DNA from 2 places in the Hymenobacter algoricola genome. Region 2 is predicted to be linked to the other one. Evidence: riboswitches for the same ligand, from Rfam matches in the RefSeq annotation. Region 2 holds a riboswitch; the other holds the start of a gene.
What was found. A riboswitch is a leader RNA that binds a small molecule or an ion and turns the genes downstream of it on or off. The one in region 2 is predicted to bind cobalamin.
Positions count from the first base shown of each region.

Region 1: it holds a riboswitch for cobalamin, as region 2 does, so the genes downstream of both, ABD842_RS12595 (acyl-CoA thioesterase) here and ABD842_RS16945 (TonB-dependent receptor) in region 2, are expected to answer to the same signal.

Region 1 is NZ_BAABDH010000041.1:31,947-35,285, reverse strand. Features, by position in the region: gene ABD842_RS12605 (MFS transporter) at 1-559, opposite strand, end outside; gene ABD842_RS12600 (hypothetical protein) at 808-1,140, shown strand; cobalamin riboswitch at 1,306-1,500, shown strand; gene ABD842_RS12595 (acyl-CoA thioesterase) at 1,685-2,074, shown strand; gene ABD842_RS12590 (NAD(P)/FAD-dependent oxidoreductase) at 2,275-3,339, shown strand, end outside.
Region 2 is NZ_BAABDH010000105.1:72,518-75,856, reverse strand. Features, by position in the region: gene ABD842_RS16945 (TonB-dependent receptor) at 1-1,253, opposite strand, end outside; cobalamin riboswitch at 1,408-1,640, opposite strand; gene ABD842_RS16940 (DNA-3-methyladenine glycosylase) at 1,826-2,425, shown strand; gene ABD842_RS16935 (class I SAM-dependent methyltransferase) at 2,493-3,339, opposite strand, start outside.

The DNA.
Region 1 (3,339 bases), on a different contig from region 2:
TCTGCCCGGGGCTGAGCACCCGCTGCAGGCCCAGCTGTACCAGCAAGGCCAGCAGCTGCCCGGCAATGAGCGTCACGTACTGGAAGCTGGAGTAGAAGCCCCGGTTTTTGGCGTCGGCCATTTCGCTGAGGTAGGTCGCCGAGGTGCCGTACTCGCCGCCCACGCTCAGCCCCTGGGCCAGCCGCGCCACCACCAGCAGGATGGGGGCCGCCACGCCGATGCGCTGGTACGAGGGCGTGAGGGCAATGAGCAGGGAACCCGCGCACATCAGCAGCACCGACAGCAGCAGGGCCGCCTTGCGCCCGTGCCGGTCGGCGTACACGCCCATCAGCCAGCCGCCCAGGGGCCGCATCAGAAAGCCCACGGCGAAGATGGCGGCCGTGTTGAGCAGCTGGGCCGTGAGGTTGCCCTTGGGGAAGAACGCGGGGGCAAAATACAGGGCAAAGGCCGAGTACACGTACCAGTCGTACCATTCCACCAGGTTGCCCACCGAGCCGCTGAAGATGGAGCGCAGCCGCGCGGCAGACGACAGATCGGGGACAGTACGGGAGGCGGGCATCGCGGGGGGCGGATAAAGACGAAAGAGGCCGGCTTCGGCCGAGGCGGGGCACTATAGGCAGTCGGCTGCCCCGGCGCGGGTTTAAACCAGCCGGCCGCAAACTACGTATTCGCTCAGCAGTCGGCCGATAGTGGCTGCCTCCGGTGGGGCCTTGGCCGCAAAACCGGCCGAAAACCGCCCGCCAAGCTGAACCAGTTAAACCATCTTTTCGGTTCAGTCCTCCACCATCGCCCTCTTCTCTTTCGATCATGGATCAGAAGCCCACCCCCGCCATCAACGCTCGTTTGGAACAATCCTTTAAAGAAGCCGACCTGGCGCGGGAAGACCTGGCGGACTCCATCGCCCGGTCGGTGGCCACCAACTGCGACCTGCTCCACCACGGCCTGGTCAGTGCCAAGGGGCTGGAGGTAACCACCGAAATGTACCGGGAGATGCTCGGCAAGCTGCTGCGCCACAGCTCGGGGGAAGTGCGGGCCCAGGTGCTGGCTTCGTTCAACCAGTCGATGGAGGCGTTCTGGCCCCGCAAAAACAGCCCCGGCCCTTCCCGGAGTGCCCCCGACCCGGCGGAGCTGGCAGAGTAGCCCCGCGCCCACCCAGCCGCCCCGCCCCGCGCCCACGCTTCCTTCGTTACGGATCAAGCCCCTTACCCGACCCGCGGCAAGGGGCTTTTGCATGGAACCCGGCCCGGGGCCCCGCCAGCCGCGCAAAACCGCTACCTTCGCCGCCGTTGTCCTTTGCTGGATTTTATTCATCAGACGACGGAAGGTGGGCGGGTAATTCCGCCCCGAACAGGGAACCGGGTGCAAATCCCGGACAGACGCGCTACTGTAAGTAACGACTTTGTTTTCCCCCACAGCAACCCATTGTCCCGCTTCCGGCGGGATGAGAAGGGCGGGGAAGATGTTACGAGTCAGGAGACCTGCCTTCCGTCTTATTGGTAAGGCTGCCTTCGCGAAATGAGGCCTTTATCGGGTGCTGGTGCACGGTTTCTGCCTTTTCCGGCCCGCGGCAGTGCGGCCGGGCCGGGCTCGTCGTGCGGCCGGACGATTCCCGTTATTGCTCAGTTCGCGGGGCTTTCCGAAATCCGGCAAGGGCGTATTGCTTCCCTTCCTTTTTCCGCCTCTCATGAGCCTCGACGAGAAAATTGCCCGCGCCGAAACCCGCATCTTCAAAGCCGTATTTCCCAACACCACCAACCACTACGACACGCTCTTCGGCGGCGCCACGCTGCACATGATGGATGAGGTGGCCTTCATCTGCGCCACCCGCTTCAGCCGCCTGAAGATGGTCACCGTCTCCTCCGACAAGGTCGACTTCACCCACCCCATACCCGGCGGCACGCTCGTCGAGCTGATCGGCAACGTGGTGCGCGTGGGCAACACCAGCCTGCAGGTGCGCGTGGATCTGTTCGTGGAGCAGATGTACTCCGAGGAGCGCACCAAGGCCGTAACCGGCCTGTTCACCTTCGTCGCCATCGACGCCGACAAGCGCCCGGTGAAGATTCTGGCGGAGTAGGAGAATGGCAGCGTAACAGGCACAACGTCAGGCTTGATCTGGCGTCTGCGCAGCCGAAGTATCTCGCGGGCTGACTTCTGGTTGGTACTCTAAGCCCCCTATCTTTTGGAGAAGGGGTTGGGGGGGAGATGCCGCCCGCCGTATCTTTGCCCTTTCCCCCATTCACTGCCCCGGTTTAAAGGCTCGAAACCTTTCGCCTTATGTCCAAGAGAGAAATTGAGGTGCTGCTGCCGCCCGAAGTAGCCTACGACGAGTTTGCCCGCTACCGCGCCCTGCTGGAAGCCACGGGCCTGGAGCCCGGCGAGGCCGACTTCGTGCACCTGCGCAAGCGCAGCATCGACGCCCGCGGCCGCCAGCCGCTGGTGCGCCTGCGGGCCGACATCTGGCTCAGCCGTCCCCCGGCCGATACGTTCGGACCCTGGTTTCAGTACCCCGACGTGAGCCGGGCCCGCCGCTCGGTGCTCATCGTGGGCGCGGGGCCGGCGGGGCTGTTTGCGGCGCTGCGCTGCATCGAGCTGGGCCTGAAACCCATTGTGCTGGAGCGCGGCAAGGACGTGCGCACCCGCCGCCGCGACCTGGCCGCCCTCAATAAGGAGCACGTGGTGAACCCGGATTCCAACTACTGCTTCGGCGAGGGCGGGGCGGGCACCTATTCCGACGGCAAGCTCTACACCCGGGCCACCAAGCGCGGCGACATTCAGCGCATCCTGCGCCTGCTGGTGCAGCACGGCGCCACCCCCGATATTCTCGTCGATGCCCACCCCCACATCGGCACCAACAAGCTGCCCTCCGTGGTGGCCGCCCTGCGGGAAAGTATTCTGGCGGCCGGCGGCGAAGTGCGCTTCGATACGCGGGTGGACGACCTGATTCTGGCGCAGAACCACCTGCGCGGGGTAGTCACGGCCCGTGGCGAGACCCTGGAAGCCGACGCCGTGATTCTGGCCACCGGCCACTCAGCCCGCGACATCTACGAGCTGCTGCACCGGCGCGGGGTGCGCATCGAGGCCAAGCCCTTCGCCCTGGGCGTGCGCGTGGAGCACCCCCAGCAGCTCATCGATCAGGCCCAGTACCGTTTGCAGGACCGCGGGCCGCTGCCGGCGGCTTCCTACGCGCTGGTGCACCAAACCCAGTGGCAGGGCCGGCAGCGGGGCGTATTTTCGTTCTGCATGTGTCCCGGCGGCTTTATCGTGCCGGCCGCCACGGCCCCGGGCGAGGTGGTAGTGAACGGCATGAGCCCCAGCCGCCGCGACTCCCGCTTCGCCAAC
Region 2 (3,339 bases):
TTCAGGGTCAGCTGCTGGGCCGGAGTCTGCCAGAGCTGCCACTCGGCGCCCGCAGTAGGAGCCAGCGGCGCGCGTCGTCCGGGCAGCACGGCCTGACGCAGGTTGGCCGTGAGGTGCAGCCTCGGGGTCGGGTCGAGCCGGAACAGGGCGAAGCCGGCGTAGCGGTTTTCCTGCACCTGGTAGATGTCGACTTTGCCGGCGAAATGCTGGGCTTCGGCCCCCACGCGCAGACTGACGTTGGGCCGGAAGTGGAAAGTGTGCTCGGCCTGGGCCTGGGTGGTCTGCACGCGCGAAGTGCTGGCCACGTCGTCGGAGCGGTAGTTCAGAATATCCTCGAACCAGGCCACCCGCACCCTTGACTCGTGCCGGTCGGTGGTATGGTGGTAGCCGGCCAGCAGGCGGCGGCTTTTGTCGCGCTCCTGGGCGTGGGTGTTGGCCGAGCCCGTGGAGGGCTGAATCTGCCGGTCGGCGTCGGTGAGCCAGGCGGCGGCGTTCCACTCGGCGTGGCGGCCGGTACGCAGGGTCAGGTCCTGGGTCAGGCTCCACTGGCGCAAGGCGGCGTTTTCCTGGCGGTGCTGCACCAGCCCGCGGGCTTCGCGCACGGTGTAGCGAAAGTCGTTTTGGGCCGTGCGCCAGGAGGCTGCCGTGCGCACCGCCAGCCGCGCGCTGCTGAAGCGGCCCTCCAGACTGTGCGCCCGGTACCCGAAGCTGCCCAGCTCACTCTGCCCCGCCACGTGCGCCCCCGCGTTCCACTGCACCGGCGACGACAGCAGCACGGTGCCGCCCACGGCCGCCGAGCCGTAGGTGCCGCCGGCCGGCCCGCTCTGCACCGCCACCTGGGTGTTGGCCGAGGTCGGCAACAAAGCAAAGTCAGCTTCGCCGAGGGAAGGCAGGTTGATGTTGAAGCCATTCCAGAGCACGGCCGCGTGGCGGGCCGAAGTGCCGCGGATGGAAATGGAAGACAGCTGGCCGGGACCGTAGTTCTTGATATAGAGTGGGGTGCGGCTGGCCAGCACATCGGCCAGGGTACCGCTGCGGTGCAGGGCCAGGGCCACCGAATCCAGGGTCGTGACGCGGCTGCCCACGGCGAAGCGGCCGGGCGGCGCGCCCTGCACCCGCACGGCGGGCAATTGCTGGGCCGGCAGGGGTGCGGGCATCGTCTGGGCCCGGGCCGGCGGGCCGGCCAGGCTCAGCAGCAGCGCGCTGAGGAGGAGCCCGCCAGAGCGCCACGTAAACTGAAGGGTATACATCATCCGAACTAAATTTCCGGTTTAGGAAAATTCAGTTCAAAACCTCCCGGTGGTTGGTCCGAAGACAACTGCCGCGAAGCCGAGGCCGAAAACAGGGAAATCCGGCCGCCCGAAAGCAGCCACTGCCATCATTCTCCGCCTTTCTCCCGAAAGCGCTGAACACTAAAAGTTATGGGCAGGTCTCCTGGCTTGCTTCCGGTGGGCCGCCTTCCCATTTCTCCGGCGTCGTTGCGGCTGGCAACGACTCCCTCTCAGAAACAGTGGCTGGGGGATGGGCCCACCAAATACTCGAAGCGTACAGTTGCGGGGACAGCTCCGGAATTAAACCGGATTCCCTTTTCAGCCTCGCCCCCCAATTGGGGTCCGGCCACCTATAACGAAAGCAAAGATAGGGGTTGCCTGGCAGATATGCAGCCTGTTTGCCGGGTTGTACGGCTAAAAAAAAACGCCCGCAGCCCGCCAGCCGGGGGTAAGCTTTTAGCCGGGCTTTCCGTACATAAGCGGGCCTTGGCCCGTCAAATGCCCTGCATGAGTACCCCGCCGGCTATCCGGCCGCACAAACCGTCCAGTACCAAATGAAGCTCCCCACCGCCTTTTACCAGCGCCCCGACGTTGTCCGGATTGCCCGCGAGCTAGTCGGCAAATACCTGTTTACCCGCATCGACGGCGTGCTCACCGGCGGCCGCATCGTCGAGACGGAGGCCTACGCCCACATCGGCGACCAGGCTTGCCACTCCCACCTGGGCCGCTTCACCAACCGGACCAAGGTGATGTACGAAGCCGGCGGCATCGCCTACTGCTACCTGATTTATGGCCGCTACACCCTGTTCAACATCATCACCAACGAAGCCGGCAAGGCCGATGCCGTCCTGATCCGGGGCCTCGAGCCCACCGAGGGCGTGGCGGAAATGCTGCTGCGCCGCGGCCTGCCGGCACCGGCCCGCAACCTGACTGCGGGCCCGGGCCTGCTCACCCAAGCCTTGGGAATCACCACTAAGCACTACGGCACCGATGTCAGCGGGGACCTGATCTGGATAGAAGATCACGCAGAACGGATGCCCGACGAGCGGCTGGTCGCCAGTCCCCGCGTTGGCATCGACTACGCCGGCCTCGACGCCGCTTTGCCCTGGCGCTTCCGGCTAAAAGGCAGTCCCTGGGTTAGTCCGGCTAAATAAGCAGCGGGCATTGCCGGGAGAAAAGGTGTCGCCTATCTGGCGCTTGATGCGGCGCAAGGAATGGGCATCAGACTTTCTCGCACACCACCACAATCGGGCGGCCGCGCAGGTCGGTGGTGGCAAACAGATATATATCACCGCCTTCGCGAATGCCGGTGTGCTGCCGGAATTCAGCTACGGTATCGGGGAAGTTGCGGGTCGTGACGTGGGCCCGGGCTTCGGGCCCGAGGTGGGCGCGCAGGGTTTTCTTATCGTATTTCTCGGCGGCCAGAATGCGGAAAATCCGCCCCGGAAAGTCCGGGCGCAGCGTTTCCGACATATACAGGTGACTGTGCTGGTGCAGCTTGAACAGCTCGAAGGCGGTGCCCACGCTGCGAAAGCCGCCGGCCTTGAGTACGGCCACGTTGGGCTCGTAGAGGTAGCCCTGGGGCAGAGGCTCGGCGTAGCGGGCTACGGCCCGGGTTTCGCGGGCTTTATTAAGCCGAAACTCCTGCTGCTGCCCGTTGCGGAGCAGGTTGACGGTGTAGCGCTCCGGATCCACGGCCGGCTCGGGACCCAGCTCGTACAGCACTTCCTTGCATTCGTTGTCTACGGCCACCACCCACAGCCGGCGGACCTGCTTGAGTTCCTGCAGCGCCAGCTCAATATCGAGCATGGGCGAGGTTTTGAGCAGCACCCGGTTGGCTTTGTGCAGCAGCAAAGGCAGCAGGCGCAGCACATCCGGCTCACAGTCCTGCAGCCGGTAGATTTTACGGTCGGCCGTGTCGCGGCGGGCGGGGTCCAGGTAAATCCAGTCAAACGTGTCGGGGGTGCTTTTCAGAAACTGCAGGGCGTCGCCGGCGTGGCAGTGCACGTTGCCGATGCCGAGCTGCGCCAGGTTGTAGCGCACGACGGCCACCAAAGCCGGGTCGCGC